DNA from 4 places in the Halalkalibacter sp. HAAS-P013 genome. Region 3 is predicted to be linked to each of the others. Evidence: riboswitches for the same ligand, from Rfam matches in the RefSeq annotation. Region 3 holds a riboswitch; each other region holds the start of a gene.

Region 1 (5,944 bases), on a different contig from region 3:
AGAAAAAAAGGAGGAAATGGATTATGATGATAGTGACTACTGAACAAGTAGCAGGCTATGACATAAAAGAGGTATTGGGATATGTCAAAGGTAGCACGATTCAAACGAAGCATATTGGCCGTGATATTACAGCAGGATTAAAAGGAATTGTCGGAGGAGAGATTAAAGGCTACAACGAAATGATGACGGAAGCACGTAAGTTGGCGGTACATCGAATGGTGAAAGAAGCAGAAGAGAAAGGCGGCAATGCAATCATTGGGATGAGAATGCAAACTTCAACCGTTATGACAAATGCAGCGGAGATTATTGCATATGGTACAGCCGTTGTAATCGAGAAAAAGTAATTTCTTTCAAAATGTTCCGCGCATCTAAAGAGAATGGGTGGGGCATTTTTTATTGAAAAATAGTCAAAATTCGGCAACGTGTCGTAGAAAACGATAGAATATCGCCTTTTTTTCTCGTAATTTTAAACAATTATTATGCTGAAGTACAATCAGCTTATAAGATCAGGGCAGATTGCTCAATATGCGTTCATATCATTTTTAATTTTTTTTCGATTTTATGATTTAATAAATAAGTATTTATTGGTAAGTGTTTCTGCAATGAATGTAAATTAGAAAAAGGAAGTGTTTATTATTTCTGATAAAGGTGAAAGTGATAGGTCGATTTTTAAGGTGTCAGTAGGGATTGCGGTCATTTTTGTATTAATTGGAGTTTTGATCCCGAATCAACTAGGGGCAGCAATGACCGTAGCGCAAAGCTTTGTTCTTGAGTCATTTGGTTGGTTTTATCAATTAGTTGCTACATTCTTTCTGTTGTTTGCAATATTCATGATCTTTAGTAAATACGGGAAAATCAAACTTGGAAAACCAGATTCAGAGCCTGAATATAGTCGTCCAGCTTGGTTTGCAATGTTGTTTTCAGCTGGGATGGGTATTGGTCTTCTATTTTATGGCGTATCTGAGCCAATTGCACACTTTTATTCGCCACCTACAGGAGAAGGAAGTACGGAACAGTCAGCAATTGTTGGAATGCGTTATACATGGCTTCATTGGGGATTACATGCTTGGGCCATTTATGCGATTGTCGCATTAGCACTTGCATATCAAAGATTCAGAAAAGACGCGCCAGGTTTAATGAGTGCGACACTTTATCCTGTACTTGGTGAAAAGGTGAAAGGTCCGATTGGACAAACGATTGATGTTGTTGCTGTATTTGCAACTTTGTTTGGGGTAGCAGCGTCACTTGGGTTAGGGTCACAGCAAATAAATGCAGGTCTAGAATATTTGGTGGGGATTCCAAATAATTTTATGGTACAAATGATTATCATGGGTATCATAACTGTTCTTTTCATCATTTCAGCGAATACAGGTATATCTAGAGGGATTAAGTATTTAAGTCTTGCAAACATGTCAATTGCAACGGTATTGTTTTTTGCCATGTTAATTCTCGGTCCGACGTTATTTTTGCTTAATATGTTTACAACGAGTTTAGGAAGTTACTTACAAAATCTCATTCCAATGGGCTTGCGTTTAGCACCTTTTGATGCTGACGAGGCAGCATGGACACAAGGGTGGACGGTCTTTTACTGGGCCTGGTGGGTTTCATGGACTCCATTTGTTGGAATGTTCATAGCTCGAGTGTCTAAAGGGAGAACGATTCGTGAATTTACGGTAGCTGTTCTTCTTGTTCCTTCAGTAGTATGCGCGATCTGGTTTACGGTTTTCGGTGGTACAGGAATTTTTCTTGAGGTCACACAAGGATTAAACGTCTCAGGGCAACCACTTGAAACAGCCCTTTTCTTTGTTTATCAGCAGCTGCCACTTGGGATTATCTTGTCGATCTTAACGGTTGCTTTAATTACAACGTTCTTTGTTACATCAGCAGATTCGGCAACCTTTGTACTAGGAATGCAGACAACGGGAGGAAAGTTAAACCCATCAAACCGAGTGAAGGTCACGTGGGGATTAATATTAGTTGCATCAACGGCTGTATTAATGGCATCAGGTGGATTAGCTGGTCTACAAACAGCAATCATTGTTAGTGCTCTTCCATTATCGTTCATTGTTCTTGCAATGTGTTACGGACTGGTTAAAGAATTAAATCAAGAACTTAAAGGGCAAAGTAAGGAGCCTGAAAAAGAAAGAACACATAAAAGGAAAATAGCTGGTTAGAGTAATGTATTATGTTAAATTACTAGGTTCATCCCGCATGTAATAGATTTGAGGGATGAACCTAGTTTATTATTTAGGAAGATTAAACGGATCTTTTTCCTTGCAACAGGATGAATATTCCTTTAGTATATACAATATATCGTATTAATGATGTGTTCTTACAACTATATATTGATTGCGAAAAATGAACGGTGTCAAATAGACTTAATAGGGAATCTGGTAGAAAGCCAGAACTGCCCCCGCAACTGTAAGTGTCGACGAAATGAGGTACCCACTGTGCTTTTGGTTAGATTTAGCTAACTTGCATGGGAAGGCTCAAAGTAGGGTGAAGCACGAGTCAGGAGACCTGCCGTCATTTTAAAGTCAGCTATCTTCGGGGTGTAAGAAGTGAGACGGCAAAGAAGACCAAAGTGTATTTTGGTCAGATAAGTCTTACTCTTTACGCCGTTTTACGCTCTTTCTCAACTCTCGAGAAAGGGCGTTTTTTATTATCATTAAGGAGGAAGACTAATGAAGAGTACGACAACGACAACGTTATTTGATTATGCATCATCTCAGATTGGCGAATTAATAAGTTTATTTCCAACGCTCGATTTTACGGCTTATAAGGATAAGATTGAACAATCTATCTTCGCTAAAGAAGACATGTCAGAAGACCAGCTTAGTCATTTGCAAGTTTTATCTTCAGTAGAGAGGATTTCGATGGAAGAGCCAGATTGGACGTTTGTCGCAGCGAATGTCCTTTTAAAGCAACTATACAAAAGAGCAGCTCATTCAAGAAGCTATGATGCTAGCTTGAGGTATGGATCTTTTTATCAACTAGTCCAAAAGTTAACGAGGATGGGGATATATTCAGATCAGATCTTGCAGGAGTATTCGAAAGAAGAATTAGAAGAACTTGAACAAGAGATTGTCCCTGAGCGCGATTCGCTGTTTACATACATTGGCTTATTAACATTAGCAGATCGTTATTTAGCTAGATCGCATAGTGGAGAACTGTACGAACTTCCTCAGGAGCGTTTTATGATCATTGCAGCTACGTTAATGGTTAAAGAACCGAAGGAAAAACGATTAGTTCTAATAAAAGAAGCTTACTGGGCCATTTCTAATTTATATATGACGGTGGCAACTCCGACTCTATCAAATGCTGGGAAAAGCTATGGTCAATTATCGAGCTGTTTTATTGATACTGTAGATGATAGTCTCAGAGGAATTTATGACAGTAACACCGATATTGCAACACTGAGTAAGAGCGGTGGGGGGATTGGTGCCTACTTAGGAAAACTACGAAGTCGCGGAAGTGATATTAGAGGCTTTAAAGGAGTATCATCCGGTGTTATCCCATGGATGAAACAACTAAATAACACTGCGGTAAGTGTCGACCAGTTAGGTCAAAGACAGGGGGCAATCAGTGTTTATTTAGATATATGGCACCGCGACATTTTTCATTTCTTGGCTGTCAAATTAAATAATGGCGATGAGAGGCAGCGTACCCATGATTTGTTTACAGGTGTCTGCTTGCCAGATTTATTTATGGAAAAAGTTGAAGCCAGACAAGAGTGGTATTTATTCGATCCTCATACGATACGCCAAACATTAGGTTTTAGTTTAGAAGATTATTATGATGAAGAAAGAGGAAAAGGAAGTTTTCGAGATAAGTACAAAGAGTGTATGGAAGCGGCAAACAACGGATTACTAGGTGAGAAAGGATTCTTGTGGGAAGTTGTTCCAGCCATTGATATTTTCAAAGAAATCTTGAAGAGTCAGCTTGAGACAGGTACGCCATATATGTTCTATAGAGATACTGTGAATCGGACGAACTCCAACCGCCATCAAGGTATGGTTTATTGTAGTAATCTGTGTACAGAGATCACCCAAAACATGAAAGCAACAACAGTGGTCGAGGAAAAAACAGAGGATGGCAAGATTATTGTCGTCAAAGAACCTGGGGATTTTGTTGTATGTAATTTATCATCTATTAATCTAGCAAAAGCAGTAACTGAAGACGTCCTTGAAAGGCTAATCCCAATTCAAGTGCGAATGCTCGATAATGTCATTGATTTAAATAATATTCCAGTTCCGCAAGCCCAAATAACCAATCAAAAGTATCGTTCTATTGGGTTAGGTACATTTGGCTGGCATCACTTACTAGCTCTTAAAGGGATCAAATGGGAATCCGACGAAGCGGTTGAATACGCAGATAACTTATATGAAAGTATTGCCTATCTGACGATTAGTGCAAGTAATGAGCTGGCAAAGGAAAAAGGAGCCTATCCACTTTTTGAAGGGTCTGATTGGGAGACAGGTGACTATTTTATTAATCGCCAATATACAAGTGAAGAGTGGACAGAGCTTCGTCACAGTGTAAGGGAAAAAGGGATTCGAAATGCGTATTTAATGGCTGTGGCGCCGAATTCAACAACAGCGATTATTGCAGGGACGACGGCCTCGATCGATCCTATTTTTAAGAAAGAATACTCAGAGGAGAAAAAAAATTATAAAATTCCAGTCACAGCTCCAGACCTATCGCCGCAAACGACATGGTATTACAAGTCCGCATATGAAATCGATCAATTATGGAGCATTAAACAAAATGAAGCACGACAACGCCATATTGACCAATCCATTTCATTTAACTTTTATGTTAAAAATACAATTAAAGCAAAAGATTTACTGAATTTGCATATTGAGGCTTGGAAGTCAAACTTGAAAACGACTTATTATACAAGGTCGACTTCGATGGTTGAAATTGAAGAGTGTGAAAGCTGTTCTTCTTAATCTATTATTAGTGAGGTTTAGAAAATGAATCAAAATACATTACAATCTCGTAAATTATATGACCCAGCGGCACCAAATGCCTCGACAGGGATTATTAATGGGAGGAGTTCTAATATTTTAAACTGGGATGATGTTCGCTTTACATGGGCGTATCCTATGTACAAAAATATGCTCGCAAACTTCTGGACACCATTTGAAATTAATATGTCTAATGATATTAAGCAGTGGCTTCAACTTTCTGAAGATGAAAGGTATGCATTCAAAAAAATTATTGGTTTGCTTGCTTTTTTAGATAGTGTCCAAACAGACTATTCAGGAAAAGTCGCTGGGTATTTAACAGATTCCAGTCTTGCTGCATTAATGCAAGTCCTTTCGTTTCAAGAAGTCGTTCACAATCAGTCGTATTCTTACGTCTTATCAAGTCTCGTACCTAAACAGGAACAAGATGAAATCTTTGAGTATTGGAAGCACGACTCTATCTTGAGGGAGAGAAACGATTTTATCGCAGAAGGTTACCAACGCTTTGTTGATAACCCAACACCGCAAACGTTTCTAGAATCAATTGTATTTGACGTCATTCTTGAGGGACTTAATTTTTATTCAGGATTTGCATTCTTTTACAACTTGGCAAGAAACCAGAAGATGGTGTCATCAAGTACGATGATTAATTATATTAATCGGGATGAACAATTACACGTGAATTTGTTTTCTCATATTTTTAAAGAGTTATTACATGAGAACCCAGAACTTAACACACCTCGGAATCACAAATTTGTTCAAGATACATTTAGACGAGCTGCCGAATTAGAAATACAATGGGGCAGGTCGATTATTGGAGATAAGTTAGAAGGTATTAATATGAATGAACTTGAGAGCTACATTAAGTTCATAGCTAATAAACGTGTTAATCAACTTGGGATCGAACGCCCTTACGAAGGCTATCGTCAAAATCCGATGAAATGGATAAAGGCTTATGAAGATGTCGATAGCGG
Region 2 (5,944 bases), on a different contig from region 3:
TCAGCCCGAATGTCTGGGAATTCTCATCTGCAAATTATGAAGCGCTACATCCTTCCTCAAATTCTTTCACCAGTCTTTGTTTTTGGAGCTTTGGATATGGGGAGGATTGTTCTGCTAATTGCGGGACTTTCTTTTTTAGGTTTGGGAACTCAGCCACCAATACCGGAATGGGGTGTGATGCTGCATGATGCAACCTCTTATTTTCAAATTGCCCCACATGTTATGATCTTTCCAGGTCTCGCCATTATGTTCTTCGTATTATCGTGTCAACTAATCAGTGATCGGTATAAAAAATTGGAAGACTCAATCTGAAAAGAGGTGTAAGATGATTACATACAAAGCCCCTTTATTAAACGTTGAAAAATTAGAAATATCCTATTATGAAGCTAGTGAGTGTAGTCCGGTAATTTATGATGTATCGTTTCAATTGTATCCAGCTGAAATGGTTGCGTTAACGGGGCCAAGTGGGTGTGGCAAAAGTCTGACTTCTCAAGCAATTGTTGGTTTGTTGGAAACAAATTTCAAAGTAACTAATGGTCATATTATCTACAAAGGTGAAGATATCCTCCATTATGATAATAAAGCCTGGCAAAAGCTTCGTCGTGACGAAATAGCTTTATTAATTCAACATTCATTAAATGGTTTAGATCCAATCCGTACTGTAAAAAGACAGATGATAGAAACAATAAAGCAAAAGAAGGAATGGCTAAAAAAAGATATAGAATCATATTTACATAGTCTTTTAAGTCAAGTTGGATTTACAGATCCCAAATATATTCTAACCTCTTATCCATTTGAATTAAGCGGGGGGATGCGTCAAAGGATTTTATTAGCCATGATGTTAAGCTTACGTCCAAAAATCTTAATTGCTGATGAGCCAACAACAGCTCTTGATGTAATAAATAGAGACAAAGTTTTATCCTTACTTAAGAAGATTCAGCATGAGTTTGGGCTAACAATTTTACTTATTTCACATGATAACAAAAGTGTAAATAGATTCGCAGATCGAGTCGTACAAATGTGTTAAGGAGTAGTTGTGACATGAGTCTACTTGAGTTATGCTATGTAACAAAGGAATATCCATCTAGAATAAATAAAAAAACGTGGCTTAGAGTTAATCCCAACTATAAAGCTGTTAAAGAAGTTAATCTGAGTTTAAATAAAGGAGAAAGTCTGGCACTTGTTGGAGAAAGCGGTAGTGGAAAAAGTACATTAGCTAAATTAATTATGAAGTTGGAAACAGTATCATCAGGACAAATTCTACTAGACGGTCAATGTATATATGGGAAACAGATGACAGATTTAGCGATTTATAAACGTATCCAACTAGTATTACAAGACTCATCTACTTCCTTACATCCAAAAATGCGTGTAGAAGAAATTCTGAAAGAACCTATTCATAATTATTTCCAAGAACAAAAAGCAGAGTGGAAAAGATTAGTTTTAAAATTGTTGAACCTAGTAGGTCTTGACGATTCTTACTTATCACGGTACCCCGCTCAATTAAGTGGAGGACAAAAACAGCGCGTGTGTATTGCAAAGGCTTTAGCAGTACAACCTGACCTTATTATATTTGATGAGTCGATTGCTAGTTTAGATAGAGAGTCTCAAGCATCTATAATAAATATGTTAAAGAACATCCAAAAAAAAGAACAGATATCGTATTTATTCATTACTCATGATCTTGAATCGACAAAAAAATTATGTGATCGAGTGGCTGTTATGTATCAAGGTGAAATTATAGAAATTTTTAGAAATTGGAACCTGCGACAGTTAAAACACCCTTATACACGTTTATTGGTACATAATTTTGTTGAAGTTTGAGAAAGGCAGGAGCGCTTTAACGAAATAGACGACCTGGAGGAACTAAATGTTTACTGAAGAAGAAAAGAAAGCATTGTATAAAGTCATATATAAAAGACGAGATATTCGAACTTTTCTACCAACGCCTATTCCTGAAGAATCAATATATAACCTCCTTAATGCGGCTCATCATGCCCCATCAGTTGGATTTATGCAACCATGGAATTTTATTATGATTACGTCTCAAACAGTGAAAGAGCGTCTTGCCTGGGCAGCAGATAAAGAAAGAAGAGCTCTTGCAATTCATTATGAAGAACAAGAAGCGAAACAATCTCATTTTTTAAATTTGAAAATTGAAGGGATAAAAGAATCCCCCTTAACAATTTGTGTAACGTGTGACCCGACTAGAGGAGGGTCTCATGTCTTAGGACGCAACTCTATTCCTGAAACAGATCAACTGTCTACTGCTTGTGCCATTCAAAATATGTGGTTAGCAGCGTGTGTAGAAGGGTTGGCACTAGGTTGGGTTAGTTTTTATAAAAAACAAGATGTGCGTGATATACTAGAAATTCCGCCACATATTGATCCTGTAGCACTTTTAACAATTGGTTATACCAATGAATATCCAGATAAACCAATTCTTGAAACGTCAAAATGGGAAGAAAGAAAAAATTTGGATCCTCTCATTTTTAAAAATAAATGGGGAGAGAATGAAAATCTTTGAAGTAATTTCGACAAAATAAATAATTAATTTACAAGGCATGAGAACTTTATTATAATAGCTTCTAGAGCAAAAAATGAATATTAGACAAATAGGTTTCTTGAATGTTCAGGTTTTCTGACATTCAAGACTAAGAGGGAAGTTGGTGTAAATCCAACACGGTCCCGCCACTGTAAGCGATGAGGATGGTTAGCTAAAATCCACTGTGTGTAATCACATGGGAAGGATAACCTACGAAGATTCGTAAGTCAGGAGACCTGCCTATCTGTAATATTAAGCTTCCTCGAGGAAAGGAATGTTTAAGAGCACACGTATTTTACATACTTGAGTATTGAGTAGATAGTATTATGTTTTTGTAAGACTACTACATACGTGCCTTTTACATTCACGCTTTCCTTTGGAATAGCGTTTTTTTGTGCTCAAATTAAAGGGGGAAAGAGAAATGAATAGTGAATTTTTGAAAAAATGGGGGCTTGTAGGTCTTGTACTATTGTTTACGATGGCTATTATTACAGGCTGTGGAACAACAGAGCAAAATACTCAAGATGACGTGAACGCAGATGAGGAAGAAATTGCTGCTGAAAATCAAGTTGAATCAGAAGCAGAGAGAGAAGAACTCTTTCCTGTAACGATTGTTGATGATGCAGATCGCGAAGTAACAATTGAATCAGAGCCTGAAACGATCGTTTCGATTCAAGCTAGCAATACAGAGGTATCATTTGCACTAGGATTAGGAGATAAAGTAATTGGAGTATCTGATTATTGTAACTATCCAGCGGAAGCTCTAGAAATTGAAAAAGTTGGCGCTCAAGATATGAATGCAGAACTTATTCTGACTCTTTTGCCAGATATTGCTCTCGTAACTGATTATCATTACAACACGCATCTAGAAACTCTTGAGCAATTTGAAGAAGCTGGTATTAATGTCGTAGTCGTTGGAAGTGCTTCATCTTTTGAGGATGTTTATAACAAGATTGATATGATCGCTACAGCAACTGGAAGTCAGACTGTAGCAGAAGAAATCATTTCTGATATGAAAGAGCGTCTTGAAGCAATTAAAGAACAAGCAGAAGAATCTATTACTGATAAGAAAAAAGTTTGGGTTGAAGTTTCACCAGCTCCTGATATTTTTACAACAGGACAAAATACATTTATGCACGAGATGCTTGAATCCATCCAAGCAGTGAATGCAGCGGGGGATCATGAAGGCTGGGTAAGTTTAACGGAAGAAGAAATTGTTCTGTTAAATCCGGATGTCATTATTACTACGTACGGTTATTATGTTGATAATCCTAGTGGTGACGTTCTTGCACGTGATGGATGGGCTGAGGTACCTGCTATTCAAAATGAACAAGTATTTGATGTAGATAATGATACAGTAACCAGACCTGGTCCTCGTTTAATCGAAGGAGTGGAGACACTTGCAGAACTCATCTACCCAGAAGTATTTAAAAAATAAAATTGTTTGGTTATATATAGTAAGCGGAGGGTTTGTACTAGGTACAACCCTCCTTGGCTTATTGGTAAGCAGTGTGACCATTCCTATTCCTACAATTTTACATATTGTGTTAGATTATAGTTTGAATCTTGGATGGCTTACAGACGTTCCAAGAAATGAAGAAATGATTATTTGGAATATTCGCCTTCCACGGGTTCTTCTTGCGTTTTTCGTTGGAGCTTCACTCGGACTAGCTGGTGCGGCTTTTCAAGGGCTCTTGCGTAATCCACTTGCTGATCCTTACACGATTGGTGTCTCATCCGGAGCAGCTTTAGGAGCTGTATCAGTTTTGTTCTTTCAAGTGACGATCGTAGGGTTAGGGAATTTCACATTGCCGGTTGTTGCGATAATTAGTGGGTTTGTTACATTGCTTGTTGTATTTGGCCTTGTTCGGTTAAGTAGTCGAAGCTTGGCGATTGAAACCATCATCCTTGCTGGAATTATTATTAGTGCCTTTATTGGGGCTGTTACTTCTTTAATTATTTCATTAGGTGACAGAGATGCTATGACACAGATCATTTATTGGTTGTATGGAAGTGTTGGAATGAGGGGCTGGAGCCACGTACAACTGATTGTTCCTTTTATGTTTATTGGCTCAATTATCCTGCTTATTCATTACCGAGAGTTGAATGCGCTGGCTTTAGGAGAAAACGCCGCAGATCACATTGGAGTGGATGTGAAAAAAGGAAAGACCTATATCTTAATTGGAGCTTCATTATTAACAGGAGCAGCTGTTGCCGTTTCTGGGTCCATAGGATTTGTTGGTCTTGTCATCCCTCATTTAGTTCGTCTTTTAACGGGTCCTAATCACAGGCATGTACTTCCATTGTCGATTCTAGCAGGAGGATCATTTCTTATACTCGCAGACTTAGTGGCTAGAACGATAATTGCCCCAAAAGAATTACCAATTGGGGTAATTACAGCTCTAATAGGGGCACCAGTATTTGCAACATTGTTGATTAGGGAGAGAATTGGGAGGGGAGATAGAAGTGATTAAGGTTGAAAGTTTAGTAGGAGGCTACACAAATACCGCTATTATTAATGGATTACATTTAGAGATTGAAAAGGGAGAATTTTTCGCTTTACTGGGCCCAAATGGTAGTGGGAAAACAACCTTATTTAAATTAATAACTGGACAACTACCAATTAAAAAAGGAGATGTTCTATTATCCGGGAAACCTATTTCCTCACTCTCTAAGCTTGAAAAAGCGAAAAAAGTAGCTGTTTTATCCCAAGAAGTACAAGTCTCTTTTGATTTCACAGTTGAAGAGATTATCAGTCTTGGACGTTATCCCCACCAGAAGGGGGTATTAAAGCAATTATCAAAAAAGGATTGGCAAGTCATTGAGGAAGTAATGGAGATAACAAAAGTCAGCCATTATCGAAAAACTCAATTTCGAATGATAAGTGGTGGTGAAAAACAAAGGGTTTTGTTAGCAAAAGCGTTAGCACAAGAACCAGAACTGTTACTTTTAGATGAGCCTACAAATCATTTAGATATTAAACACACATTTCAAATGCTCGACTTATTAAAAGAGCGTCAACAATCAATGGGATTAACAATCTTTGCTATTTTACATGATTTAAATGTAGCTTCTCTTTACGCCGACCGAATTGCTTTGCTTCACAATGGAGCTTTTCTAGATGTTGGTGGTGTCGACACATTGCGTAAAGAAGGTCAATTAAAAAAAGTTTATGAAGTCGAGGTGAACACGCAGTCCCACCCAGCAGTCCCAAAACCCCAACTGCTAATGACACCCAATCACTCATTACAAGAAGAACCTTTCTTATTTAAAGATATATATATAATAGAGCAAAATGATCAGTACATTCATGTTCAATTTGATAAGCCGCTACGGACGATATCAAATGGGGTGATAGGAGAAGGAATACAATGGGTAAATCACTTTTGTAATTTCCAT
Region 3 (5,944 bases):
TTCCCTATTTTCATTTCTTTTACTTTTAATTGTGGTAAAGGCAAACGTTTCCGGATTAAATTAATATTTGTATCTATTGACTCAATAAAGGACTCTTGTGGACCAGCTACGGTAAATTCATTTTCAGAGGGAGCTACTTCCCTACCGGAATCCAGCGCCACTTCAACTATTGCACATTTTGAAGGATTTCCCCCTTCAAAAATGACAATAAAACCTTGCATAACCTTCTTACGTAAATCATTTGGTGATTTAGTGATTTCCTTAGCTTGAATGGGAATGTCCCTTACTATTTCCTCTAATGTTTGACTTTCTGACTCCGTGATAAATGGAAGGATGTCCTTATTGAGACGATCCGTATCAATTAGTGTTTGAAAATAGGCAATATGAAACCCTTTGGAGGCGATCAATAAATCATGCATGACAAAATCACTTGATTGTTGAAACAACTGTAACGCATCTTGAAGTGTTTCTTTTCGTTTATCTTGAATTTGTTTCAACAGCCATCTTCCAAGCACTTCTATCACCCTTTCCGGATTCCCCTATACATTGTCGCTGTTAGTATGAAATGGAATCGAGGCAATTATGCGGTTGCAAGGTAACATTCTAGTAACAAACTCAATTAAGCTCATCTTCTCTTCCCACAAAAAAAAGAACATAAGCATCTGCAAGCTTACATTCTCAATGTGTATGGACAGACACAAGGACCTCTCCTCGCTCTAAACTGACTTCTGATTTTATTAGTACAGGGTAAGGATGAGGGTTTGTAAACCTAAAATCTGGTCCTCCCCAAGAAACCGTTGCGTCTCTACCTGGTGCTACATAACCAATTTCTCGTGAATGTGTGTATCGCTCTACCATTTCTAAACCAGCTTTATCTACAGCATTAAACAATGTAGAGGATGTTTGACAAATCCCACCACCAATACCGATAACAAACTCTTTATTCACAATTTCTTTCGCTTCTTGATACCCACGCTCTCTCGTCCGCTCTCCAACTGTTTGGTTAAATGAAAACGAGTCACCTGGACCTAATACAATCCCTGAAATAGCCTCTGCCGATAATTTCACGTTTTTTGACCTGCCTGAAATGGCTGGGTTAAAATGCGTTTTAAATTCACCTATCGTTCGTTGATCAATTCCAACTAGATCTTCTTCTGAAACAGAAGGTGCAGTGACAGAAATCGGCATCACCAGATCTCTTGTTCCTGCTTTTAACTCTTGTAATTGTTCAACAAGCTCCTGCTCAGACAAAATCACCCGTTCCTTCCCAGGAGTAAATTCCCCATTTGCAAGGATGCGTGGATTTTCCATCGCCGTGTCTATTTGCATAGCTAACTCTCTAGCTAATTGTTGTAAAGCTTCTTCATCAAGCGAATGACTAGACATATACCCATAGTCATTTAGAACGACATCATGTTGTTCGTCATTCCATTCATCAATTAAATTAAGTTTCCAATATACAGGTTGTTTAAAGCTCAATTCTGACTGAAAATAGGTAGAATGAGCAGCAACAGGTTTAGGTCCTTCAGCCGAAACATCATTACTACACCCAGCTAATAATAAAAGAACAACAAGCCAACTTTTTTTCATCCCATATCCCCCTCTAATTGTTCAAACACATTTACCAATATATGAGAAGAAATATGATTCATTCCAGGCAAATACACAATTTTTGTTATAAATCGAGAACAAACCATACTAAAAAATAGGAAGACACTAAAAAAGTGAAAACCGTACCTTTTTCAGTGGCCTCTCTAATAGTATGGCTTCATTTTACTGCTCTTTCTTTCGTTTTCCTCCTTTAAAAACAATTGCACTTCTTTCATATTCTACATCCTTGACCCCAAGCCTAGCGTTGACGACTCGGGCAATAGCAAAGAAATAATCAGACAATCGGTTTAAATATTTTAACACAATCGGGTTCACCTCTGACCCACGTTGAAGCCTTGTCACATAACGTTCTGCTCTCCTTGTAACCGTTCGACACACGTGAAGAGTAGCCGCGGCATCTGCACCACCAGGTAAAATAAATCTTTCTAATTCAGGAGCCTCTTCAATATAAGCGTCAATACGCTTTTCCAAGAAATCTATCATTTCTTGTTTGGCTTTGTAAGGGTATTCTTTTGTTGCTCTCATCATTGCTAAGTCGCCACCACAATCAAACAATTCATGTTGAATTTTTATTAATTCCATTTTTATATCAGGAAACTGATCTTCATCTAATTGTGCCAGAGCCTGACCGATAAATGAATTCAATTCGTCTGTAGTTCCATATGCAATAACTCGAGTATCATCCTTATCAAGCCTTCCCCCTATGACACTCGTCTTTCCCTCATCTCCTGTACGTGTATATAATTTCATCTAACATCCTCCTTCATCTTATTTATTATCTCAATACAATAATATCTATTATAAAATCGCTTGTTAAAAAATATGTACACTCTACCCTAGATATTAGTATTACCTGAGACTCTCCGTTCATTTTAGTATACATGATTTATTGTTTTTATTCTTTTGTTTCCACTTAAAACGCTAGATTTTCAAATGTAAAAAAAATAACTGTTGACAATCAACCACCTATTAAGCTAAAGTTTAAAACAATTTCATATGTTGAAAATAGGTACTTTGAATGTTGATTCAAGGTTTAAAAGGGAATCCGGTGAAAATCCGGAGCGGTCCCGCCACTGTATTAGAGGAGTTATCATGAATTGTCACTGGCCAATGCTGGGAAGACCATGATGACGTTGATTCTAGAGCCAGGAGACCTGCCTATTTTAACAACACTGCTTTACCTACGGGAGATAGGGAGGTGTTAACAATATATCATTGATTTTCTATGGATATCGTTACCCTATTTTCGGTAAAGGTATCCATTTTTGTCGTTTTTAAAACTATTTAGGAGGCTATTCATGACAACAGTAAAAAGCAGCAATTTAGGTTATCCTCGCATAGGCGAGAACCGCGAATGGAAAAAAACATTAGAAGCATTTTGGGCTTCTACTCTCAATGAGGAAACATTTTTGACACAAATGAAAAAGTACCGCCTGCATCACCTTCAAAAGCAAATAAACAAAGGTATTGATTACATTCCTGTCGGTGATTTCTCTTACTATGATCACGTACTTGATACGGCTTCTATGTTTGGATTAGTGCCGAAACGTTATGCCCATACGTCTGGCCCGGTTTCTTTATCCACTTACTTTGCCATGGCCCGTGGTAACCAAAGGGCACATGCATGCGAAATGACGAAGTGGTTTGACACTAACTATCATTACATCGTTCCAGAAATAGAAGATAAAGAACCTGAATTAGTTGAAAACAAACCGCTTCAGGCATTCTTAGAAGCGAAAAAAGAATTAAATATAATTGGTAAACCCGTTATTCTTGGACCTTTTACTTTCTTAAAACTAGCAAAGGGCTATAAAGAAGAAGAGTTTGCTAGCATCTTAAACAGCTTTGTTCCAGTATATACACAATTGTTATCTGAACTTGCTGATGCAGGAGCGAAACTCGTACAAGTGGATGAACCATATCTTGTAATGGATATAACAAACGAGGAAATGGAGATATTCTCTAGCCTTTACCGTGAAATTGCAACAAACGTACCAAATGTGGATATCATTTTGCAAACGTATTTTGAGTCCGTTTCTCACTATGAAAAATTAGTACAAATTCCTGTTAAAGGAATTGGGCTCGATTTTGTATATGGCTTCAATGAAAACGTTGATGCTATTGAGCGATTCGGCTATCCTGAAGACAAGATTCTAGGGGTAGGGATCATTGATGGAAGGAATATTTGGAGAAGCAACCTGCTTGAAAGCCATCAATTTTTAGCTAGGCTAAACAAGCTTGTTCCGTTTAAAAATCAAATCCTTCAACCATCTTCTAGCTTGCTGCACGTTCCTGTTTGTTTGAAGCATGAAACAGAGCTAGATCCTATTGTTAAAGATGCCTTAGCTTTTGGCGACGAAAAGCTTGATGAGTTACGGTTACTAAGAGATGTAACAAACGACCCAATTCAGTCATCACAATCGTTATTGAACCGTCACCAACAGACGTTTGAAAAGCTAAACCAATCAAATTGGCGTGTGAGAAAGGAAACTGTCGGGCTTCTTACAAAACGAACGAAGAAATTTCAGGAGAGATATCAATTACAAAACCAAAAATGGAATTTACCTCTTCTTCCAACAACAACAATTGGTAGCTTTCCTCAAACTAAGGAGATCAGGAAAGCTCGATTTAAATGGCGAAAAGGCGAACTATCAAATGATACATACGAGGCAAATATCAAGTCCATGATTGAAAGATGGATTCGCATTCAAGAAGAGTTAGATATTGATGTACTCGTACATGGAGAATTTGAACGAAATGATATGGTTGAATTTTTTGGTGAGAAGTTAAATGGATTTGCCTTTTCTAAAAATGGCTGGGTGCAATCATATGGATCACGCTGCGTCAAACCACCAATCATCTTCGGTAACGTATCACTCGATAAACCGATGACGCTTAATGAAACACTTTATGCTCAGTCTCTTACTGATCGCCCAGTTAAAGGAATGTTGACCGGTCCAGTAACGATTTTAAATTGGTCCTTTGTTCGTAACGATATCCCACACCAAGAAGTGGCCTATCAAATTGCAGAAGCTATACTAAAAGAAGTACAATCACTAGAAAATGCGGGAATTACCATGATACAAGTTGATGAGCCCGCTCTAAGAGAAGGTCTTCCATTAAAGAAAGAAAAACATGATACGTATTTAAATTGGGCCGTTGTAGCATTTCGGATGAGCACATCAGATGTAGCGGAAACGACACAAATTCATACACATATGTGTTACAGCGATTTTAATGAAATTATCGAAGCTATAAAAGAACTTGATGCCGATGTTATCTCCATTGAAACATCAAGAAGTCATGCGGAAATAATCTCTGCATTTGAAACAAATGTTTATGACAAAGGTATTGGACTCGGCGTGTACGATATTCACAGTCCTCGTGTTCCAAGTGAAGAAGAAATGACTTCAACTATTGAACGAGCACTGTCGGTTTTACCAGCTGAACTCTTTTGGGTAAATCCAGACTGCGGGTTAAAAACACGTGGTGAAAAAGAAACAGTTGCCACTTTAGAGATCATGGTGAAGGCTGCGAAATCTGCAAGAAATCAGCTAACCAAACAAGTCACTCAATAAAAGGAGCTGCTAATGAGATATGAACTAATCACCTTTTTAAATCAAACAAAAGATGAGAAAGTCATTCTTGCTTTTATTAAAAATATGGACCGCAAGAGCTTACTGACATTATTTCATTATCTCTCATTCACTGATCCGAAAACAAAAGAACGCTGGATTGCTGTTTATTATAAGTTATCGAACTAATAAGGATAAAGAAAGTGGTTGGCTTGATAACAGAGATGGCAATGGCTCCGTTCGCTACGCGCCTTGAGAGGAGAAACCCACTCCTCTCAAGGCTTTAAAAAAATGTAGCGACTCCGCTCATTGCTTCGGGGCTGTCCCAAAAGGTCAAAATCACACCTTTTGGGACAGCCCCTTTTATTACCTAAGATTGTATATTTCCTGGAATGAAGAAGGAAAATGTCGTTCCTTCTTTCATTTTACTGTGAACGGATATATGGCCATCATGCGCTTCGACGATATTTTTCGCAATTGCAAGACCAAGACCTGTCCCTCCACGTCCCCTCGTCCTAGCTTTATCCGCTTTGTAAAAACGTTCAAACACATATGGCAGATCTGCTTCAGGTATGCCTGAGCCTGTATCAACAACATCAAATTTACACCCTTCTTCATAACCGCGAATAATTAGCTTGACTTGGCCATTCTCACTTGTATGACGAATCGCATTATGCAATAAATTTGTTAATACTTGCTCAATTCGATCTGGGTCACACTTTATCGTTGTCATATCAACCATCTCTAATGAAACTTCA
Region 4 (5,944 bases), on a different contig from region 3:
TCTCTCTCAAAAGATCGGTCCTATATTCGCTTTGTTCTCTTTACCTCAAGAAGCAAGTCTAGGTATTCTTTTTTCTATTATTAGAAAGGATGGTATATTACTTTTTAATGAAGGGAATGGACAATTGCTTTTAAATTTAACTGGAATGGAATTGTTTATTCTTGTATATTTGGCATCGACATTGTCTTGTTGTCTTGTGACGCTCCTTGCTATTGGTAGGGATGCAGGAAAGTCTATTGCTATTCAAATTGCTATAAAGCAGGCCATAACATCCCTAGTCTCATCGTTACTTCTAGTGGTGATTTGGAAAGTGTTTTTTTGAGAATGAGAGAAATTTAAAATCGGAGAAAGTTAACAGAGGTTTGATATGGAAAACTATTCAAGCATGAAAGTAATAAATCCTGAGGGGAAAGATGGTGTAATTATTGATGAATGCAATGGTGTTTTAATAATATTATGGGAAGATCATAAGATAGAAGAGTGGTATAGTTGCACAGAGGTTACACAGATAGAAGAGTACTAGGTTATATAAAATAAATCGTAATGATAACTATTATTAATGATATCCTCTAATAAAAAAGGAGCTGAAGAAATGGCTACATGGAATTTGATGGAGACACAACATCACATTCTTATTTGCAATGGAAGTAGCTGCAATAAAGAAGGAGCAGAACAATTAACGCAGTCTATTAGAAACGAGATAAGTTCTAAAGGCTTAGATTCTATGATTCATACATCAAGAACGCTTTGTAATGGACGATGTCAAGATAAGTGTGTTCTGATTACTTATCCTGATGGGAAGTGGTATAAGGAAATGTCTAGTAAGGATGCTCCGCGATTTATTGAATCATTATTGACAGGGAGTTTGCTAGAAGACAAGGTTAGTCATGTATTTGATGGGAGAGGGTTTGAACGAACTAAAGGAACAGTGCTAGGTGTGGAAAAAAATGGGGACCTAGTTAAAAAGGTTTCGAAAAAATTATAGAAGAAAACAAATCATCATTTGTTGCAGTTATTTACTGTCAAAGGATTTGACAAGATGATGATTATGCTTGAAATTATTGAGAACTTAAAATTTTTTTCATTGCTAGTTATTTCGCTAATTTAAAAAAGAGGGGGTGTCTCAAAAGGTCAAAAACAGACCTTTTGAGACACCCCCCATCAAGTAATACGATATTTTATGCTTCTACATATTGAGGAAGCGGATCGTGAAGCTTAGTCCAATCGGAAGCCATCTCAACATCTGTTAATAAACAATGATCAAGGGAATCGCGAATTTCTTCATGGTTCATATCAATACCAATTAGGACTAGTTCGGTCATTCTATCCCCGAATTTTGGATCCCATTTTTCTTGCAGCTCAGGTTCTTCAAGGAGGGCTTGCTCTCTCTCTTCTTCAGGATAAGCTGCCACCCACTCTCCAGCACCTTGAATGGTAACTAAAGATCCTGACTGTGATATCAATCCAGCCATGGAGTTACGTGAAGCAACCCAAATGAACCCTTTTGCACGAACAATATCAACAGGCCAATTTTCCAGCCAGTTCATTAAGCGCTCTGGATGGAATGGTTTTCTACTTCGATAAACGAATGAGGAGACACCATACTCCTCTGTTTCTGGTGTATGTTCTTCATTTAATTCCTTAATCCATCCAGCAGATTGACTCACTGTATCAAAGTCAAATTTACCTGTATTTAAAATAGAAGATAATTCTACCTTAGAGTATGAAGTTGGAATAATATCAGCATCTGCATTTAATTTCCGCAAGAGCCCTAGTAACTCATTTTTATCTACTTCTTTTAACATTTCAACTTTATTAAGAATGATTACATCGGCAAACTCAATCTGATCAACTAGAAGGTCTGAAATTTCGCGAGTGTCATTTTCATCTGTCCCTTCTTTACGGTCAAGCAGCGATTCACCTGATGCATAATCATCCCAAAAGCGGTTCGCATCTACAACCGTCACCATTGTATCAAGCTCGCATTTTTTCGTTAAATCAATCCCTAGTTCTTCATCAATGTACGTAAATGTTTGAGCAACAGGGACAGGCTCACTAATTCCAGAAGATTCGATAACGATATAATCTATATCGCCCGCGTCAACAATTCGTTCTACCTCTTGCATAAGGTCTTCGCGTAGAGTACAGCAAATACAGCCGTTTTGAAGTTCTACTAGTTTTTCTTCTGTTCTGGAAAACCCATTATTTTTCACAAGCTTAGCATCAATATTCACTTCGCTCATGTCATTGACAATAACAGCAACTTTTAGCCCTTCGCGATTGGTTAGGATGTGGTTTAATAGTGTGGTTTTTCCCGAACCTAAATATCCACTTAATACAGTAACTGGAACCTTTTTCATTATATAAATTCTCCTTTTAAACATTTATTGTTAGTTATGGTTAAACAGATTAATTATTTGGATTAAATAGTAATTATTACGATTTGTATTTTATCGTTCTTTTGTTGCTTTGTAAATAGAAGACTTAATTTTTGTCGAATAATTTTTGTGTTAGTTTTTTAGGATTAAAGTATTTGCATTTGTTTGTTATTAAGAGACATCTATGCGTTTGTGTGTAAAATAAAATAACAAAGTTTATTAGGATTAAACTAGTTTGAAAGACAGAATTTTAAAAATCGTAAAAGAATATACTTGCTAAAAATTATAAGAAGTAGTTTAATAGACAATAAATACGAAAAGTTTACAATTTACTTTAAAAAAACAAAGGTGTATAACTACTAGTTATGCTTAAAAGGGAAGAACGGTGTAAATCCGTCACGGTCCCGCCACTGTAATGGGGAATTTCATTGTATAGAGTCACTGAATCAATCGGGAAGGCGCAATGAAATGAAGAACCTAAGTCAGGATACCTGCCTTTGTTTGAAGTGGCTTCAATACCTACGGGTCATGGGTAGAGAAGTGTGGAATAGATGCTACTTATTTTGTATGCTATTTTTTTCTGCACCTCTATTGATTATTGATAGAGGTGCATTTTTATTTGTTTAAAAGGAGGACTTAACTAGATTCATATTAAAATTCAACTGTAAACAAAGGTGTATAACTACTAGTTATGCTTAAAAGGGAAGAACGGTGTAAATCCGTCACGGTCCCGCCACTGTAATGGGGAGTTTCATTGTATAAAGTCACTGAGTGAATCGGGAAGACGCAATGAAATAATGAACCTAAGTCAGGAGACCTGCCTTTGTTTCGAATGGCTTCAATACCTACGGGTTATAGGTAGAGAAGTGTAGAATAAAGGCTACTTATTATGTATGTCATTTATCTCTGCACCTCTATCTATTGGTAGGGGTGCATTTTTAATTTTCTTAAAATGACTGTAGGAGGAATCGATTAATGACTACTTGGAATTTAACGGGTACAAAAAAGCATGTTTTGATTTGCAATGGATCTAGCTGCATGAGAAAGGAAGGGGAAGAAATTACTTTAGCCATTCGTGATGAGATAAAGAATCTGGAATTAGATCAACAAATTCATACATCGCGGACTCGGTGCAATGGTCGCTGTAAGGATGCGTGTGTGGTCATTGTTTACCCTGATGGAAACTGGTACTCCGCTAAGTCAACGGATATCGGGCGTTCGATTATAAGAAATCATCTTGACCCAGCAGTTGATCTAGAAGACTCGTTAATCTATGGCTTTGAAAATGATGAAATGATACGAGCGAATACATCAGCAAGAATTAAGGGCGTTTCTAAAGTGGAAAAAACAAACGTATAGGTTATTCTTGTCAACGAGTTTCTAAGGGGACTTTATCAAGGAGGTATGTAAAAATGCTTGGAAAATTACTTGTCATTGGTTTTGGACCTGGAAGTTTTGAACATATGACGAAAAGAGCACAAGAGGCGATCCAAGAGAGCGATTGTATTATTGGTTATAAAACGTATGTTGAATTAATTCAGCAACTATTAACAGATCAAGAGATCATTAGTACAGGAATGTCAGAAGAAGTAAGTCGAGCTCAAGCAGCGGTTCGACTTGCTGAAGAAGGAAAAAAGGTTGCAGTCATTTCAAGTGGGGATGCAGGAGTATATGGTATGGCTGGACTTGTTTATGAAGTATTAATAGAAAAAGGTTGGACGGAAGATTCGGGAGTCGGTGTGGAGGTTATTCCAGGTATATCAGCAATTAATTCATGTGCTTCACTACTTGGGGCACCTGTTATGCATGATGCCTGTACGATAAGTTTAAGTGATCACTTAACCCCATGGGAGCTGATTGAGAAGCGAATTGAAGCAGCTGCGCAGGCTGATTTTGTAATTAGTTTATATAATCCAAAAAGTGGTCGAAGGACGAGGCAGATTGTGGAGGCTCAAAGAATAATGCTTGAATATCGATCACCGAAAACTCCAGTTGGTCTTGTGAAAAGTGCTTATCGTGATAGAGAAGATATTGTTATTACGAACCTTGAAAATATGTTGAACTACGATATCGGAATGCTTACAACAGTTGTTATTGGAAATTCCTCCACTTTTCTTTATGACAACAAAATGATTACACCAAGGGGATATCAACGAAAGTATACGTTGAATACAACGGAACAACGGCTGAGGCCACATGAGCGTTTACGACATGAAAATGAACCTTGGGCACTGCACCAAGGCAAAAACGATATGGAAATTGCGAAGGTGGAAGCAAGTGCTACTGCAGAGGAAGAAGTTATTCCTAAGGCTTCCTCATTAGAACTTGCTTTAGAGGCTCTTAGTATTGTGAAAGATGGGCCTACTGAAATAAAAGGAACGAAGACTGTAGATAATCCTGTTGTTTCTATTTTTGAATTAGCAGTGAGTCCGGGTGTTGTGAATAAGCAATTTACCGCAAAACAAATGTTGACTCTTGCGGAAGTGGTTGGAGATGGAACGATGGAGTATACGACGCACCATCAAATTCACCTTCGAATTCCAACAACTAGTCCAGAAAACATTACTGAAAAGTTAAAAAGCTCTGGATTTATTCTTGAACCTCTTGGTGATGTCTCACAGGTAAAAGCATGTGATTTTTGTGAAGGCGAGAAAAAAGATTCCATTCCTTATGCAGAAGAGTTGCATCAAAAGTTAAGTGGTCTTGAACTACCGAAAGAGTTAAAAGTTGGATTTAATGGTTGCGGAATGGCTTGTTATGGTGCGGTAAAGGAAGATATTGGTATTGTGTTTCGGAAAGGGAAATTTGATTTGTTTTTAGGAGCTAAAACAGTTGGAAGAACAGCCCATGCTGGTCAGCCAGTCGCAGAGGGCATTGAGCCAGATCAAATTGTTGAGCTCGTTGAAAAAATTGTCCATGAATATAAAGAGAAAGGCCATCCAAATGAACGATTTTTTAAGTACTTTAAACGAGTAGGAAATATTCAAGGTTATACATACAAAGATATGACACCAAAGATTGAAATCGAACCCGCTCCTTGTGGAGACTAAACGACGATAAGGGAGAGTTATATGAAAGCTGTTTTATTAGTAGGGCACGGAAGTAGAGACCATGAAGGAAATGAGCAAGTAAGACATATGATTAAAGAATTATCTTCCCAGTTAGATTCTTCCCTGTTGGTTGAAACTTGTTTTTTGGAATTTGAGAAGCCAACGATTGAACAGGGGATTCAAACATGTGTAGAAAAGGGGGCGGCAAGCGTTTATGTTATTCCTCTTATGCTGCTAGCTGCTGGCCATTCAAAAATTCATATCCCAGCAGCGATTGACGAAGCGAAAAAGAAATACCCTCATGTTCAATTTACATATGGGAGGCCATTTGGAATCCATGAGGAAACGATGGAAATTTGCAAAAGTCGTTTAGAAGATGTGGGAGAAAATTTAATTGAGCCAGGCTATGATACAGCTGTTCTTTTGTTAGGTCGTGGCGGTAGTGACCCTGATGCAAATAGTGATCTTTATAAAATTACGCGTTTATTGTGGGAAAAGCTAAATTATCAGCTAGTG

Evidence for each region. A riboswitch is a leader RNA that binds a small molecule or an ion and turns the genes downstream of it on or off. The one in region 3 is predicted to bind cobalamin.
Region 1: it holds a riboswitch for cobalamin, as region 3 does, so the genes downstream of both, AC1FXP_RS15675 (ribonucleoside-diphosphate reductase subunit alpha) here and metE (5-methyltetrahydropteroyltriglutamate--homocysteine S-methyltransferase) in region 3, are expected to answer to the same signal.
Region 2: it holds a riboswitch for cobalamin, as region 3 does, so the genes downstream of both, AC1FXP_RS08135 (ABC transporter substrate-binding protein) here and metE (5-methyltetrahydropteroyltriglutamate--homocysteine S-methyltransferase) in region 3, are expected to answer to the same signal.
Region 4: it holds a riboswitch for cobalamin, as region 3 does, so the genes downstream of both, AC1FXP_RS08050 ((2Fe-2S) ferredoxin domain-containing protein) here and metE (5-methyltetrahydropteroyltriglutamate--homocysteine S-methyltransferase) in region 3, are expected to answer to the same signal.

The regions. Positions count from the first base shown of each region.
Region 1 is NZ_JBWQTU010000011.1:212,351-218,294, reverse strand. It holds gene AC1FXP_RS15685 (YbjQ family protein) at 24-344, shown strand; gene AC1FXP_RS15680 (glycine betaine uptake BCCT transporter) at 666-2,174, shown strand; cobalamin riboswitch at 2,346-2,542, shown strand; gene AC1FXP_RS15675 (ribonucleoside-diphosphate reductase subunit alpha) at 2,685-4,952, shown strand; gene AC1FXP_RS15670 (ribonucleotide-diphosphate reductase subunit beta) at 4,977-5,944, shown strand, end outside.
Region 2 is NZ_JBWQTU010000004.1:197,739-203,682, forward strand. It holds gene nikC (nickel transporter permease) at 1-312, shown strand, start outside; gene AC1FXP_RS08120 (ATP-binding cassette domain-containing protein) at 326-1,027, shown strand; gene AC1FXP_RS08125 (ABC transporter ATP-binding protein) at 1,042-1,824, shown strand; gene bluB (5,6-dimethylbenzimidazole synthase) at 1,871-2,527, shown strand; cobalamin riboswitch at 2,606-2,803, shown strand; gene AC1FXP_RS08135 (ABC transporter substrate-binding protein) at 2,967-3,983, shown strand; gene AC1FXP_RS08140 (FecCD family ABC transporter permease) at 3,946-5,019, shown strand; gene AC1FXP_RS08145 (adenosylcobinamide amidohydrolase) at 5,012-5,944, shown strand, end outside.
Region 3 is NZ_JBWQTU010000001.1:539,120-545,063, forward strand. It holds gene AC1FXP_RS02840 (spore germination protein) at 1-524, opposite strand, end outside; gene AC1FXP_RS02845 (VanW family protein) at 679-1,590, opposite strand; gene AC1FXP_RS02850 (cob(I)yrinic acid a,c-diamide adenosyltransferase) at 1,774-2,361, opposite strand; cobalamin riboswitch at 2,601-2,787, shown strand; gene metE (5-methyltetrahydropteroyltriglutamate--homocysteine S-methyltransferase) at 2,910-5,189, shown strand; gene AC1FXP_RS02860 (hypothetical protein) at 5,202-5,375, shown strand; gene AC1FXP_RS02865 (ATP-binding protein) at 5,557-5,944, opposite strand, start outside.
Region 4 is NZ_JBWQTU010000004.1:181,376-187,319, forward strand. It holds gene AC1FXP_RS08035 (nucleoside recognition domain-containing protein) at 1-322, shown strand, start outside; gene AC1FXP_RS08040 ((2Fe-2S) ferredoxin domain-containing protein) at 593-985, shown strand; gene AC1FXP_RS08045 (GTP-binding protein) at 1,179-2,360, opposite strand; cobalamin riboswitch at 2,708-2,891, shown strand; cobalamin riboswitch at 3,034-3,217, shown strand; gene AC1FXP_RS08050 ((2Fe-2S) ferredoxin domain-containing protein) at 3,354-3,737, shown strand; gene cobJ (precorrin-3B C(17)-methyltransferase) at 3,791-5,428, shown strand; gene AC1FXP_RS08060 (sirohydrochlorin chelatase) at 5,450-5,944, shown strand, end outside.